Regions from separate parts of the Nocardia sp. NPDC057668 genome, predicted to be linked through region 2. Evidence: riboswitches for the same ligand, from Rfam matches in the RefSeq annotation. Region 2 holds a riboswitch; each other region holds the start of a gene.

Region 1 (4,655 bases), on a different contig from region 2:
CGCCGGGAATCGAGCCGAGCCCGCCGATGGTGGCGGCCACGAAACCGGTCATGCCGACGACGCCGCCGCTGGTCGGGGAGATGTTGGAGTTGTAGAGCCCGACGAAGATGCCCGCCAATCCGCCCAGCCCCGAGGCGATGGCGAAGGCCAGGGACTGGATCCGCCCCACCCCGATGCCCATCTGCGCGGCGGCGTCGGGATCCTGTGCGGTGGCGCGAATGGCCAGCCCGTACCGGCTGTACCGCAGGAAGCTCCAGAGCCCGGCCATCACCGTGACGGTGATGGCGAACATGACCACGTCCGAGGTGCCGAACCGGATGCCGCCGACCTGAAAGTTGTTGGTGGGCAACACCTGGGGGAACGGGCGGGTATCCGGCCCGAAGACCAGCGCCACCACGTTCTCCAGGATCAACCCGACCGCCACCGTGGCCAGCAGCGCCGCGATGGCCGGTGCGCGGCGCAGCGGCCGCACCGCCAGCACGTCGATCGCCACCCCGAGCAGCGCGGTGCCGCCGACCACGATCGCCAGGGCGAGCCAGAGCGGCAGCCCCTGCTCGGCGATCAGCCACCAGCCCAGCACCGACCCGAAGGCGAAGATGGCGCCGTGCGCGAAATTGATGACGTTGCTGACCCCGAAGATCAGGGTGATGCCCACGGCGATGAGTGCATACGCATTGCCGTGGACCAGACCCGCTATGAGCGTGTCGAACATGTCGCTACTTGTTGCCGGTCGGCACGAACGCGCCGTTCTTCAGGATCAGCTCGATCGGCTTCACCCCGTTCGGTCGGCGCGTCTGCTGATCGAAAGCGAAAGTGCCCAGGCCGATTCCGTCGAAGTCCTTGACCTCGCGCAGTCCCTTCAGGACGCCCTCGCGGGTCGCGCCGCCGTGCTCGGCCGCCTTGACCAGGACGTTGATCGCGTCGTAGGCGTACACGTTGAAGTCGCCGGGATCGACGTTGAACTTGGCGCGGAACTTCTTCACGAAGTCCACCACCTTGGGGTTGGTGTCCGCGGCGGTGAAGACGCCGTTCACGATGTCACCCTCGGCCGCGGCGCCCGCCAGCGAGATGAACTGCGGGGTGTTCTGGCCGCCGAAGAACTGGCCGCTGTACCCGACGTCGCGCAGCTGCTTGACGATGAGCGCGCCGTCCGGGCCGTAGCCCAGGTGCACGAACGCCTCCGGGTTCGCATCGCGGCCCTTGATCAGCACCGGCCGGAAGTCCTGCGAGTCCGGCAGGATCGGCGAGGAGTAGACGATCTCCACGCCCTTCTCCTTGGCGGACTGCTCGAAGAACTTGAAAGCCTGCTTGCCCCAGTCGGTTTCAAGGTAGACGACCGAGACCTTCTTGGCCTTGGCGGACACCCACTGCGCATTGCGCTCCTGGAAGACGTCCAGGGTGATCGAGGGGCTCCACGAGTAGTCGCCGGCCTTGGTGAAGTCCACCGCGGAGTTCGTGAACCCGTACTGCACCAGCTTGCCGCGGTTGTACACCGGCGACGCCGCGATCGAGGCCGGGGACGAGAAGTCGCCCAGCTCGGCGATGATCGACTCGTCACCCACGAACTTCGTGGCGATCGGCACCGTCTGCTTCGGGTCGGATTGCGAATCCTCCCACTTCAATTCGACTTTCTTGCCGTTGATCCCGCCCGCAGCGTTGATCTCGTCCAGCGCCAGATCGAAACCCTGCTGCCACAGCCGCCCGTACTCGGCCGACGGACCCGATTTCGGCCCGGAAACACCGAAGTACACTGTGCCGCTGTCACTCTCGGATGACCCCCCGCACGCGGACACCAGCCCGGCCACCAGGGCCGCCGACGCGATACCCACCACTACCCGGAGTCGACGCGACCCGGACCACTGCTTACTCATCTGATTCCTCTGAACTCACCGGAACAGCCCGGCCACAACGCGCTTGTGATGCCCGGCGGGCACCACCTGGTCGTCACCCGGGGCACCCCACCGCTGCGCGAGGGTTGCCGATCAGCGAGCCGGGGCTCATCTGTGCTGATACTCGTGACCGTGCGTGCAACGCTAATGAGACGCCCCGCGCGCCGACAGCGTTCGAATCACCGTGAAGCCAAAAGCGCACGCGAACAGCGCTGCGCGGCAGAGATTCCGGGACGTAGGGACACGGCATCCGATCGAATCGCGGGCTCGGATCCCGCCGAGGTCGGATCCGGATGGCAGCGGTACTCGCCGGAGGATTTCGCCCGGCCGGACCGGCCGCTGCGCCGAGCCGAGCACCCGGCGACGCGGTCAGCGCGAGATCAGCGCGACGCCGTCAGATGCGCCTCGAACCAGTCCGGGAACTCGGTGAGATCGGTCAGCACCACGTCCGCGCCCTCGGCGGAGAGTTCTTCGGCCGAATAGGGCCCGGTCGTGACGGCCACCGAGAACGCGGCGGCGGCCTTCGCCCCGCGCACGTCCCCCAGATGATCACCGACATAGATCGACACCCCGTGCGCCCGCAACGCGGTGCCCTTCGCCTCGGCCCACACGTCGCCGACCACCTCGTCGACACCGAGCCCGAGGTGTTCCAGGTGCAGCCGCGCGAAGGACTCCTTCTTGGCGGTGATGACGAGCGTCCTGCCGCCGGCGCGCCGCACCGCCGCCAGCGCCTCGACCACGCCCGGCAGGCGATCGGCGCCCGTGATCGCCAGGTCCGGGTACAGCTCGCGGTAGCGGGCCACCACCCCCGGCACCCGCTCGCTCGGGAACCACTCCGCGGCCTCGATCGCCAGCGGCGGGCCCAGCCGCGAGACCGCCAGCGCGGAATCGACGTGCACGCCCGTCTCGGCGGCGACCGCGTCCCAGACCGCGGCGATACCGGGCCGGGAATCGATCAGCGTCATATCCAGGTCGAACCCGACGACGGGTCCGGACGAGGTGCCGGCGAAAGCAGTGGGGGCCACGCTCCGACCATACGGACCGCACGGTCCGGAGCCGCGTGCGGTGGCCTCGAACTGCCGAATTCGGTTGCCGCCGCGAACTAGGCTCGAAGCCATGCCCAACGATCAGCGATCCCTGTTCTGCAGTGTCGAGCTCGGCGCCCGCATCGAGGGGGTGGAGCGGGACCTGATCACGGCCGGAGCGACGGCCGCGGCGGACAGGCTCGGCGCGGACAGCGGTTTCCTCGTCCCGGTGGCCGGCGGCGTCGCGGCCTTCGCCGAACCCGGCTCGCCGCTGAACAAGGTCGCGGGCCTGGGCTTCGACGGCGTTCCGAGTGCGGACGAGTTCGAGGCGCTGGAAAAGCGATTCGCGGAGCGGGACACCCCGGTACAGGTGGAGCTCGCCCACCTCGCCGACCCGGCCATCGGCGAGTTCCTCACCGCGCGCGGATACCGGCTGCTGGGATTCGAGAACGTCCTCGGCATCGACCTGCGCGGCGTAACCGCCGCCGTCACCCCGCCCGAGATCGCCATCCGCCCGAGCGGGGACGACGAATTCGATACCTGGCTCGACGTCGTCGCCGACGGCTTCGCCCAGCCCGACACCCAGGGCGTCGCCTCGCACGAGGAGTTCCCGCGCGAGATCATCGCCCGGGCCATGCGCGACCTCACCGGCGCGGCGGGTGTCCAGCGCTACATCGCCCTCTACAACGGGCAGCTCGCGGGCGCGGCCAGCCTGCGCATGTCGCACGGCGTAGCCCAATTGACCGGTGCGGCAACGCTGCTCGCCCACCGCCGTAAGGGCGTGCAATCCACCCTGCTCACCAACCGCCTCACCATGGCCGCCGCCGCGGGCTGCGACATCGCCGTCATCACGACCCAGCCCGGCTCCAAATCCCAGCAGAACGCCCAGAACCGCGGCTTCGATCTGCTCTACACCCGCGCGGTCCTGGTGAAATCGGCCTAGCACCGGAACTGCTCACTGCCACAACCCCACTCGGACCGCCAACGCGAAAGGCCGGTTCACGTCGAGTGAACCGGCCATCCGCCGCCCCGTCGGTCCGCCGATCCACCCGCCCCCGCGAGCACGCCGACCGACTTCCCGTCATCCCGCTAGCCCGCCGGGGCGGGCGCGTAGCCCAGCCGCCCAGCCGCCTGGCACCTGGCACCTGGCACCTGGCACCTGGCACCTGGCACCTGGCACCTGGCACCTGGCAAGTCGAACCCGCCCTCGGCCCGACGGCAAGGCCGAGGGCGAGGGCAACCGAGCCGCCACCCCAGCCCGGCAAAAGGACCACCGGGGGAACCCAATCGAGCCGCGGCCGCCGGCGACCCGCTAGCTCGCCGGGGCCGGCGCGTAGCCCAGCGGCCGGGTCGCGAACGCCCCGCGGCCGTGCGTCCGGCTGCGCAAACGCGTTGCGTAGCCGAATATCTCGGCGAGCGGTGCGATCGCGGTGACGACCGCCGTGCCGCCGTGCACCGCCGACTCGGTGACCCGGCCGCGGCGGGCCGCGAGATCGCCGAGCACCGCGCCGATGTCGTCCTCGGGCGCGGTGACCGTCAGCTCGACCGTCGGCTCCAGCAGCTGGAGCGCGCTCCCCTGCAACGCCTCCCGCACCGCCTGCCGAGCCGCGATGCGGAATGCCCGCTCAGAGGAATCGACCGGATGGGTCGCACCGTCGGTGAGCCGGACCCGCAGCCCGATCACCGGGTGCCCGCCAAGCGGACCCGACGCCAAGGCATCGCGGCAACCGGCTTCGACCGC
Region 2 (4,655 bases):
GTCGGCCGCGCCGAAGCTGCCGTCCAGGTCGATGCCCGGGATCTCGAGCGCGCGGTCGGCGTTGGCGCCGGTGGAGAAGATGACCGCGTCGTAGAACGAGCGCAGGTCTTCCAGGGTGATGTCGACGCCGTAGTCGATGTTGCCGAGCAGGCGGACCTGCGGCTTGTCCAGGACCTTGTGCAGGGCGGTGATGATGCCCTTGATGCGCGGATGATCGGGCGCGACGCCGTAGCGGATCAGACCGAACGGCGCGGGCATGCGCTCGTACAGGTCGATGCTCACCCCGTCGAAACCGGCGGGGGTATCGGACTTCATCAGCGCGTCGGCGGCGTAGATTCCGGCCGGGCCCGCGCCCACGATCGCAATGCGAAGCGGGCGGGTCGCTGCATCGGTTCCCGCAAGCTGTTCGGTCATTCTTCGCGCACCCTTTGGTCGAAAACTATCTTGCCGTCAAGTCTCAGCCGTCGTTCTTAGCTTAGGCTAAGTTGACGCCCTGGCTTCGAGTGAACCACCCTACGGCCCCCGAAGCTGCAGCGTTGCTGCTCTGTACTGCCATTCCCGGCCTCGCGGGGGAATTGCGCCGATTCTATCGGTGGCGGCCGCCACTCCCCGCGCCGGTGCGGTGAACTGTGGGAATGCTCTCCCCGCGCGCGGGCCGGTGTCGCCGCCGGGACACCCGTCTCGACCAGGCATGATCAAGTCATGAGCGAGGACGAGGACCAGCCCGAACGCATCGATCAGCGCGAGTCCAGAACCATGCTGCCGTTCCTGATCGCCATCGGCATCACGGTTCTGGTGGTGATCGGCATCGTGGCGTCGGCGCTGCTGTCGCCGGCTGAGAAGAATGTCACAGACAAGGACCGGCTGGGCATCGCCGCCCGAAATTTCATCGAATCCCGCAGCGGCACCGACGTCCTCGATCCGTCGACCGCGTGCCCCGGCTTCGACGAACAGCGCTCCCCGATGCGTCCGGCGGAGGGCGAAAAGGCCGGAAAATCCACGATTGTGCGGGTGACCGACACCAATATCGAGGGTGAGCGCGCCACGGCCCAGGTGACCTGGCGCTCGGACGACCGCGATTCCACCTCGACCTGGACTTTCACCAAGAACGACGGCGCCTGGCTGGTGTGCAATTCCTGACCTGGATCATGGTTTGACAGTGAGGCCACATGTCGGTCAATCTCAACCCAGGTCATGAGTACCAGCGCCAAGCCCCGGCTGGCTGGTCGGCAACCCTCCTCCGCGGTGGGGTGCTCCGGGTGACGACCTGGCCGCGCATCGGGCAACGGTGCGGCAAGTGCGGATTCACAGGAGGTTCGAAGTGAGCTACGCGGGTGACATCACGCCGACGCAGGCGTGGGAACTGTTGCGCGACAACCCGGATGCGGTGCTGGTGGATGTGCGCACCGAAGCCGAATGGCGTTTCGTGGGCGTGCCCGACACCAGCGGCATCGGCCGCCCGACGGCGTTGATCGAATGGGTCGACACCAGCGGCGCGCGCAATGCCCGGTTCGTCGATCAGCTCCGCGAGGTGCTGGCCGATCGGGCCGCGGACTCGGACGCGCCGGTGATCTTCATCTGTCGTTCCGGGCAGCGCTCCATCGGGGCGGCCACCGCGGCGACCGCGCTCGGGCTGGCTCCTTCGTTCAATGTGCTCGAGGGTTTCGAGGGCGCGCTCGACGCGCAGGGACACCGCGGCGTCGAGGGCTGGCGCGCGGACGGACTTCCGTGGAGGCAGTCATGATCACCGGTGGCGCGTTCGACAAGCCGCTGCCCGAGGGCGTCGGCCCGGCCACGCTCAGTGTGCGCGGCGGTCTGCGGCGCTCGGGTTTCGAGGAGACCTCCGAGGCGCTGTACCTGTCCTCGGGCTTCGTCTACGAGAGCGCCGAGGCCGCCGAGGCGTCCTTCACCGGCGATATCGAGCACTTCGTGTACTCGCGCTACGGCAATCCCACGGTCGCCATGTTCGAGGACAGGCTGGCCCTGATCGACGGCGCCGAAGCGGCTTTCGCGACCGCCAGCGGCATGTCCGCGGTCTTCACCGCCCTGGCCGCGCTGCTGGGCAACGGTGACCGCCTGGTCGCCGCGCGCAGCCTGTTCGGCTCCTGCTTCGTGGTGGCCAACGAGATCCTGCCGCGCTGGGGCGTGGAGACCATCTTCGTCGACGGCGAGGATCTGGACCAGTGGACCGAGGCGCTCTCGGTGCCGACCCAGGCCGTGTTCTTCGAGACCCCGTCCAACCCGATGCAGTCCCTGGTGGACGTGCGCGCGGTGGTGGATCTGGCGCACGCCGCGGGCGCGAAGGTGGTGCTGGACAACGTGTTCGCGACCCCGCTGCTGCAGCGCGGGTTCGAGCTCGGCGCGGACGTGCTGGTCTACTCCGGCACCAAGCACATCGACGGTCAGGGCCGGGTGCTCGGCGGCGCGATCCTGGGCTCGCACGAGTACATCGACGGCCCGGTGAAAAACCTTATGCGCCATACGGGTCCGGCGCTGAGCCCGTTCAACGCCTGGACGCTGCTCAAGGGTCTGGAGACCATGCCGCTGCGGGTGCGCCAGTCCAACGACTCGGCGCTGCGCATCGCGGAGTTCCTGGAACAGCATCCGGCGGTGGCCTGGGTGAAGTACCCGTTCCTGAAGTCGCATCCGCAGTACGACCTGGCGCAGGCGCAGATGTCCGGCGGCGGAACGGTGGTGACCTTCGAGCTGAAGGCGGCGCCGGAGGCGGCCAAGAAGCGTGCGTTCGAGGTGCTGAACGGGCTGCGGATCATCGACATCTCGAACAACCTCGGCGATGCCAAGACGCTGATCACGCATCCGGCGACCACCACGCACCGGGCCATGGGCCCGGAGGGACGCGCGGCCATCGGTATCACCGATGGCGTGGTGCGCATCTCGATCGGCCTCGAGGACGTCGAGGATCTGATCGCGGATCTGGATCGCGCGCTGGGCTGATCCGCCGGCGAAAGCCTCGAGCCGATCCGCTCGAACAGTCGGGCCGAAGGGGCCGGATCCGTCAGGGTTCCGGCCCCTTCGCCGTTCCAGTGGGATGTTTCCGCAGGTTGCGGCGATTCACGCCTCGAGTATTGACAGCATCCTGTCAAACATGACAGGATACTGTCATGGCAAAGACAGTGCACCTGGCCGTTTACGACACCTTCGCCGATTGGGAGGTCGGGCACGCCACCGCGCATATCAACCGCACGCTGTGGCACCGCGAGCCCGGCGCCTGGCAGGTCCGCACCGTCGGGCTCACCGCCGATCCGGTGGTCTCGATGGGCGGGCTGCGCGTCACGCCCGACCTGACGCTGGCCGACCTGACCCCGGCGATGAGCGAGATGCTGATCCTGCCCGGTTCGGAGACCTGGGAGCGCGGCGATCTGGCCGCCTTCGGTCGCACGGCGCGCGAGTTCCTGGCGGCGGGGGTTCCGGTCGCGGCCATCTGCGGCGCGACCTGGGGCATGGCGGTCGAGGGGCTGCTCGACGAGCGCAAGCACACCAGCAACGCGGCGGAATACCTTGCCATGACCGAGTATTCGGGCGGCAAGGGCTTCGTCTACGAGCCCGCGGTCATCGACGCCGATCTCATCACCGCCAGCGGTATCACCCCGGTCGACTTCGCGCACGCCATCTTCGCGCGGCTCGACATCTTCGAACCGCACGTGCTCGACGCCTGGCATCGGCTCTACGGCCACAATGATCCGGCCGGCTTCTTCGCGCTGGCCGACTACGAACAGAGCCGCGCGGCGGCCGCCACCACCTAGGGGAGACCCTCCGCACGACGGGAACAGCAATGACGAGCCCCGAACAGGAACTGTTCAGTACGGCGGCCATCACCTCGTTCAAGCTCAACGGCCAATTCCTCGCCATCGCAGAGGAATTGGCCGGGCCGGCCGGGCTCACCGCCGCCTGGTGGCAGGTGCTGGGCGCGGTGCTGCGCGAGCCGCTGCCGGTGGCCGGCATCGCGCGGGCGATGGGTATCACGCGCCAGAGCGTGCAGCGCATAGCGGATCTGCTGGTGGACAAGGGTTTCGCCGAGTATCGGCCGAATCCGTTGCACCGGCGCGCCAAACTCGTGGCCGCCACCGATGCCGGTCGGGAGGCGGTGCGCCGGATTCACCCGCAGCACGCGGACATCTCGGCGCGACTGGGCGCGCGGCTGGGTCGCGAGCGCTTCGCCGAGATCGTCGACGCGCTCACCACGCTCTCCGCGGCGTTGGACGCTCTCGAAGCCGAGCAGCCCCGGCCGCCGAGCTAGGCGCCGCCCGGCGGCCGACCCTCAGGCGTCGAAGGGCGCCTTGGTCTTACCGATCAGATCGGCGACCGAGTGCAGGATCGCGGTGGGCCGGTAGGGGTACTGCTCCACCGTGGAGTGGGTGGAGATGCCCGTGGTCACCAGGATCGTGCGCAGTCCGGCTTCCAGCCCGGAGATGATGTCGGTGTCCATCCGGTCGCCGATCATGAGCGTGGACTGCGAGTGTGCGTCGATGCGGCGCAGCGCCGAGCGCATCATCAGCGGATTGGGTTTGCCCACGTAGTACGGCTCTTTGCCGGTGGCCCGGGTGATCAGCGCGGCGACCGACCCGGTGGCGGGCAGGATGCCCTCCCGCGAGGGGCCGGTGGCGTCGGGGTTGGTGGCGATGAAGCGCGCTCCC
Region 3 (4,655 bases), on a different contig from region 2:
TACCAATTACGGGACGAACTCGCATCGTCCACGTACCCTGTTAGGCATGACAGCGACCTTCGACGACATGGAACTGCGGGACCTGGTCGGCCTGCTCTCTCTCGAGGAACAGCGCGAACTTCGCCCCGCCGTACTCCGTGTCCTGCACCGTTTGCCCGATCAAGAAGTACTGCGCCGCGAACTCGGCCGCCGCCTCACCGAGGTCTGAGACTCGATACAGCAATCCCCCGGCAGCAGGCGCTCCCGGGGGATCATTTGTTTAGAGCTTTGCTACCGCAACTAACGGCGTGCGGCCCGGGCCAGCTCCATGGTCTGCACCATGAGTTTGCCCACCGCTTCGGTCTCGGTGAGGAATCCGTCGTGCCCGTCACGGGAACGCACGATCTCCAACCCCTTGCACCCGGGTAGTAGATCAGCCAGTTCCTGCTGCGTGCGCAGCGGATACAGCCGATCCGAGTCCACGCCGCCGACCACACACGGCACCGTGGTGGAGCCCAGCGCCGCCTCGATGCCGCCGCGCCCGCGGCCGACGTCGTGCCGGTTCATGGCCTCGGTGAGCAACACGTAGGTGGCCGGGTCGAACCGCGAGATGAGCTTGTCGGCCTGGTACTCCAGGTAGCTCTGCACCGCGTAACGCCCACCGTCCCAAGGGTTCTCGTCGCCCTGGGCGCGGTTCTCGAAGCGGTGGTCGAGCTCGCCCTCGGTCCGGTAGGTCAGATGCGCGATCCGCCGCGCGATGCCCATACCGGTCATCGGCGCGGTGCCGGTGCCGTGATAGGCCCCGCCCTGCCAGTCCGGATCGGACCGGATGGCCGCGATCTGGGTGGTCTGGGTTCCGATCTGATCTGCGGTGGCACGCGCGCCCACCGCCAGCACCAGGGCCGACCCGACCCGCTCGGGATAGCCGACCATCCACTCCAGCACCCGCATGCCGCCCATCGACCCGCCGACGACCGAGGCCAGCCGGTAGATGCCGAGCAGATCGAGCAACTGCGCCTCCGCGGTTACCTGATCGCGAATGCTGATCTCGGGAAAGCGTGCGCCCCAGGGCTTTCCGTCCGCGGCGAGCGACGCCGGTCCGGTGCTGCCCTTGCAGCCGCCGAGCACGTTCGTGGCGATGACACACCATTCGCGGGTGTCGACCGCCGCGCCCTCGCCGACGATGCCGTCCCACCAGCCGGGCTGGGCGTGCTGCACGTCGGCGGGGCCGACCACATGTGAATCGCCGGTGAGGGCGTGCTCGACGAGGATGACGTTATCCGCGTTCGCCGAGAGTTCGCCCCACCGCTGCACCGCCAGGCTCGCGTCGGGGATGACGGCGCCGTTCTCGAGCCGGACCTCCCCGATCGCAATGGTGCAGAGCGTCCCGTCGGGCGGCGGCAGCAAGATGTCCGCCGCTGGACGAGAGGTGCTCGATTCAATGCTCACTATCAGCTCGCTGCCGCAATCAGTCCCGCGCGCAAATCCGCCAGGATGTCGTCGATACCTTCGATACCCACGGCCAAACGCACCAGACCAGGGGTGACGCCGGACGCGAGCTGCTCTTCGGGAGTCAGCTGGGAGTGGGTGGTCGAAGCCGGATGAATCACGAGCGAGCGCACATCCCCGATGTTAGCGACATGGCTGTGCAGGACCAGCGCGTCCACGAACTTCTTGCCCGCATCGACACCACCGGCCAGCTCGAACGACACGATGGCGCTCACGCCCTTCGGTGCCAGCTGTTTGCCACGCTCGAACCAGGGGGAGTCGGGCAGGCCCGCGTAGTACACGGACTCCACCGCGTCGTGCCCGCTCAGGAACTCCGCGACGGCCTGGGCGTTGGCCACGTGCCGCTCGACCCGCAGGCTGAGCGTCTCGATGCCCTGGCTGATCAGGAAGGCGTTGAACGGCGAGACCGCCGCGCCGAGATCGCGCAGCAACTGCACGCGCGCCTTGAGCGCGTACGCCGGAGCGCCCAGGTCGGCGAACACCACACCGTGGTAGCTCGGGTCCGCGGTGGTGAAGCCGGGGAAGCGGGGCTTGCCGTCGGCGTCGGTCACGGTCCAGTCGAAGGTGCCGCCGTCCACGATGACGCCCGCGACGGCCGAACCGTGGCCGCCCAGGTACTTGGTCGCCGAGTGCACGACGATGTCCGCGCCGTGCTTCAGCGGCTGGATCAGGTACGGGGTGGCGACGGTGTTGTCCACGATCAGCGGAACGCCGGCCGCGTGCGCGATGCCCGCGATGCCCTCGATGTCGAAGATCGAGCTGCTCGGGTTGGCGACCGTCTCACCGTAGAAAGCCTTGGTGTTGGGCCGGACCGCGGCTTCCCACTGCGCCAGATCGTCCGGATCCTCGACGAAGCTGACCTCGATGCCGAGCTTGGGCAGCGAGTAGTGGAAGAGGTTGTAGGTGCCGCCGTACAGGTGCGGGCTGGACACGATGTGGTCGCCGGCCTCGGCGATGTTCAGGATCGCGTAGGTCTCCGCGGCCTGGCCCGACGACACCAGCAGCGCCGCGACGCCGCCCTCGAGGGCGGCCACGCGCTGCTCCACCGCGTCCTGGGTGGGGTTCATGATGCGGGTGTAGATGTTGCCCGGCTCGGCCAGGCCGAACAGCGCCGCCGCGTGATCGGTGTCGCGGAAGGCGTACGAGGTCGTCTGGTAGATCGGCAGGGCGCGCGCGCCCGTGGCCGGATCGGGGGCCTGCCCGGCGTGGATCTGCTTGGTCTCGAAGGACCAGTTCGCGGGATCGAGGTTGGCAGCGGGCGCGGTCGAGTCACTCATGATTACTGCTCCAGGAAGAATCGCCGTATACGGCGGAAGGCTTGGGTTATCGGAAGGCGAATTGGCTTCGACAACAACACATCTCGGTGCCTCCTACAGTGCGCTTGCGCTCGGCCTTCGAGCGCCCGGTCTTCACCCGGAGCACCCCACCGCAGCTGGAGGGTTGCCGATCAGCGAGCCGGGGCTTGGCGCTGATGCTCTTGACCTGTTTCGGGATTCTAACGGTGCTCGGCCGCGATGTCGGCAATGGGGTTACCCACACTCGGAACGGCGCAAATACGGACGAACTCGTGATAGGCGGTGACCACCGCGTCGGCCATGGCGCGCGCGGAGTCGGCCAGCACCCCGTCGCAGCTCTCGAGCTCGGCCTCGCACTCCACCCCGGCCCGCATGATGGCGTGCCAGGTGCCGGTGATGAGCCGCACGTGCAGTGAATCCGGCCCGGTGCCGAGCCGTTCGCCGAGCACGGTCGAGGTCTCGCGCATCTTGTAGTCCGCGGCGTCGAGACTGCGGGCGCGCACGGCGGGGGAGTGCCGAATGATGTTCTGCATCTGCTGGAACCAGCGGAACGGCAGCGGTTCGTCGCGGTCGATGATGCCCTCGATCATCTCCAGGTAGCTGTTCAGTAGCGCCTGGAGTTCATTGCCCGTGACGGGCTGTCGGCGCAGATTGTCCGCCAGCGTGCCGCCGAAATCCTCGATCGGCGCGATGACGATGTCTTCCTTGCTGTCGAAATACCTGTTCACGGTGCGCGGGGAGACATCGGCGGCATCGGCGATCTGTTCGACCGTGGTGGCGTCGAAGCCGTGCTCGTCGCACAGGCGCAGCGCCACGTCGATGACCCGGGTGCGGGTCTGCTGCTTCTTTCGCTCGCGCAGTCCCGTGCGGGCGGTCGGCGATGACGGCTCGAACATGTCCCGATGGTAGCGCGGACCCGAGCAATGCTGTCCATGTACGCCAACTGTCGCAGTCGGACATTTTTCTCTTGACGCCAATTGTCGCATGATGCCACGATGGGCTCGGCTGTTCGGAGCAATCGAGGAGTAGGTATGACCGGCGGGACGGCAACGCTCGAACCTGACGAAATATCAAGTGAGACAAAAAATTCCGCGCGATGGTGGGCCCTCGGCGTCATCGCCGTCGCGCAGCTGATCGTGGTGCTCGACGCCACCATCGTCACCATTTCGCTGCCCTTCGCCCAGCAGGACCTGGGCATCAGTGACGGCAACAAGCAATGGGTCCTGACGGCGTACACGCTGATCTTCGGCGGACTGCTGCTGCTCGGCGGCCGTCTGGCGGACTATCTCGGCCGCCGGCGCGTCTTCATCGCCGGCCTGGTCGGTTTCGCACTGGCCTCCGCACTGGCCGGGCTCGCGCAGAACGGCGCACAGCTGTTCGCCGGGCGTGGTCTGCAGGGCGCTTTCGCGGCGCTGCTCGCCCCGGCGGCGCTGTCCCTGGTGTCGGTGACCTTCACCGAGGCCAAGGAGCGGGCCAAAGCGTTCGGCGTCTTCGCCGGGGTCTCGGCGGGCGGCGCGGCCATCGGCCTCATCGCGGGCGGCGCGCTGACCGAATACGCCAGCTGGCGCTGGTGCCTGCTGGTGAACACCCCGATCGCGCTGCTCGCCGTGCTGGGCGCGCTCGCCTTCGTGGTCCGGGACGTACCGGCCCCGCGGACCGGCGGATACGACCTGCCGGGTGCGATCACCGGCACCCTCGGCCTGGTCGCGGTGGTGTACGGCTTCAGCCGCGCCGCCGAGGACGGCTGGCTGGCCGCCTCGACCCTCGGGCTGCTCGCCGGCGGCGCGGTGCTGCTGGCGCTGTTCGTTTTCATCGAATATCGCAGCTCGAATCCGCTGCTGCCGCTGCGTATTCCGGGTGAGATCAATCGCG

Evidence for each region. Region 2 has a riboswitch for S-adenosylmethionine ahead of ACFVBH_RS31160 (rhodanese-like domain-containing protein). Riboswitches for the same ligand answer to the same signal wherever they lie in the genome.
Region 1: another riboswitch for S-adenosylmethionine. It lies ahead of ACFVBH_RS18610 (ABC transporter substrate-binding protein); the one in region 2 lies ahead of ACFVBH_RS31160 (rhodanese-like domain-containing protein).
Region 3: another riboswitch for S-adenosylmethionine. It lies ahead of ACFVBH_RS28500 (bifunctional o-acetylhomoserine/o-acetylserine sulfhydrylase); the one in region 2 lies ahead of ACFVBH_RS31160 (rhodanese-like domain-containing protein).

Annotation. Positions count from the first base shown of each region.
Region 1 is NZ_JBHVIC010000002.1:1,326,945-1,331,599, forward strand. Features, by position in the region: gene ACFVBH_RS18605 (ABC transporter permease) at 1-712, opposite strand, end outside; gene ACFVBH_RS18610 (ABC transporter substrate-binding protein) at 717-1,871, opposite strand; SAM riboswitch class IV at 1,906-2,021, opposite strand; gene ACFVBH_RS18615 (HAD family hydrolase) at 2,270-2,914, opposite strand; gene ACFVBH_RS18620 (GNAT family N-acetyltransferase) at 3,027-3,857, shown strand; gene ACFVBH_RS18625 (elongation factor G) at 4,227-4,655, opposite strand, start outside.
Region 2 is NZ_JBHVIC010000006.1:96,064-100,718, reverse strand. Features, by position in the region: gene ACFVBH_RS31170 (FAD-dependent oxidoreductase) at 1-414, opposite strand, end outside; gene ACFVBH_RS31165 (hypothetical protein) at 703-1,140, shown strand; SAM riboswitch class IV at 1,191-1,306, shown strand; gene ACFVBH_RS31160 (rhodanese-like domain-containing protein) at 1,322-1,744, shown strand; gene ACFVBH_RS31155 (O-succinylhomoserine sulfhydrylase) at 1,741-2,955, shown strand; gene ACFVBH_RS31150 (DJ-1/PfpI family protein) at 3,123-3,764, shown strand; gene ACFVBH_RS31145 (MarR family winged helix-turn-helix transcriptional regulator) at 3,794-4,258, shown strand; gene ACFVBH_RS31140 (HAD-IIA family hydrolase) at 4,280-4,655, opposite strand, start outside.
Region 3 is NZ_JBHVIC010000005.1:193,505-198,159, reverse strand. Features, by position in the region: gene ACFVBH_RS28510 (hypothetical protein) at 47-208, shown strand; gene ACFVBH_RS28505 (homoserine O-acetyltransferase) at 280-1,389, opposite strand; gene ACFVBH_RS28500 (bifunctional o-acetylhomoserine/o-acetylserine sulfhydrylase) at 1,431-2,765, opposite strand; SAM riboswitch class IV at 2,861-2,971, opposite strand; gene ACFVBH_RS28495 (TetR/AcrR family transcriptional regulator) at 2,984-3,679, opposite strand; gene ACFVBH_RS28490 (MFS transporter) at 3,815-4,655, shown strand, end outside.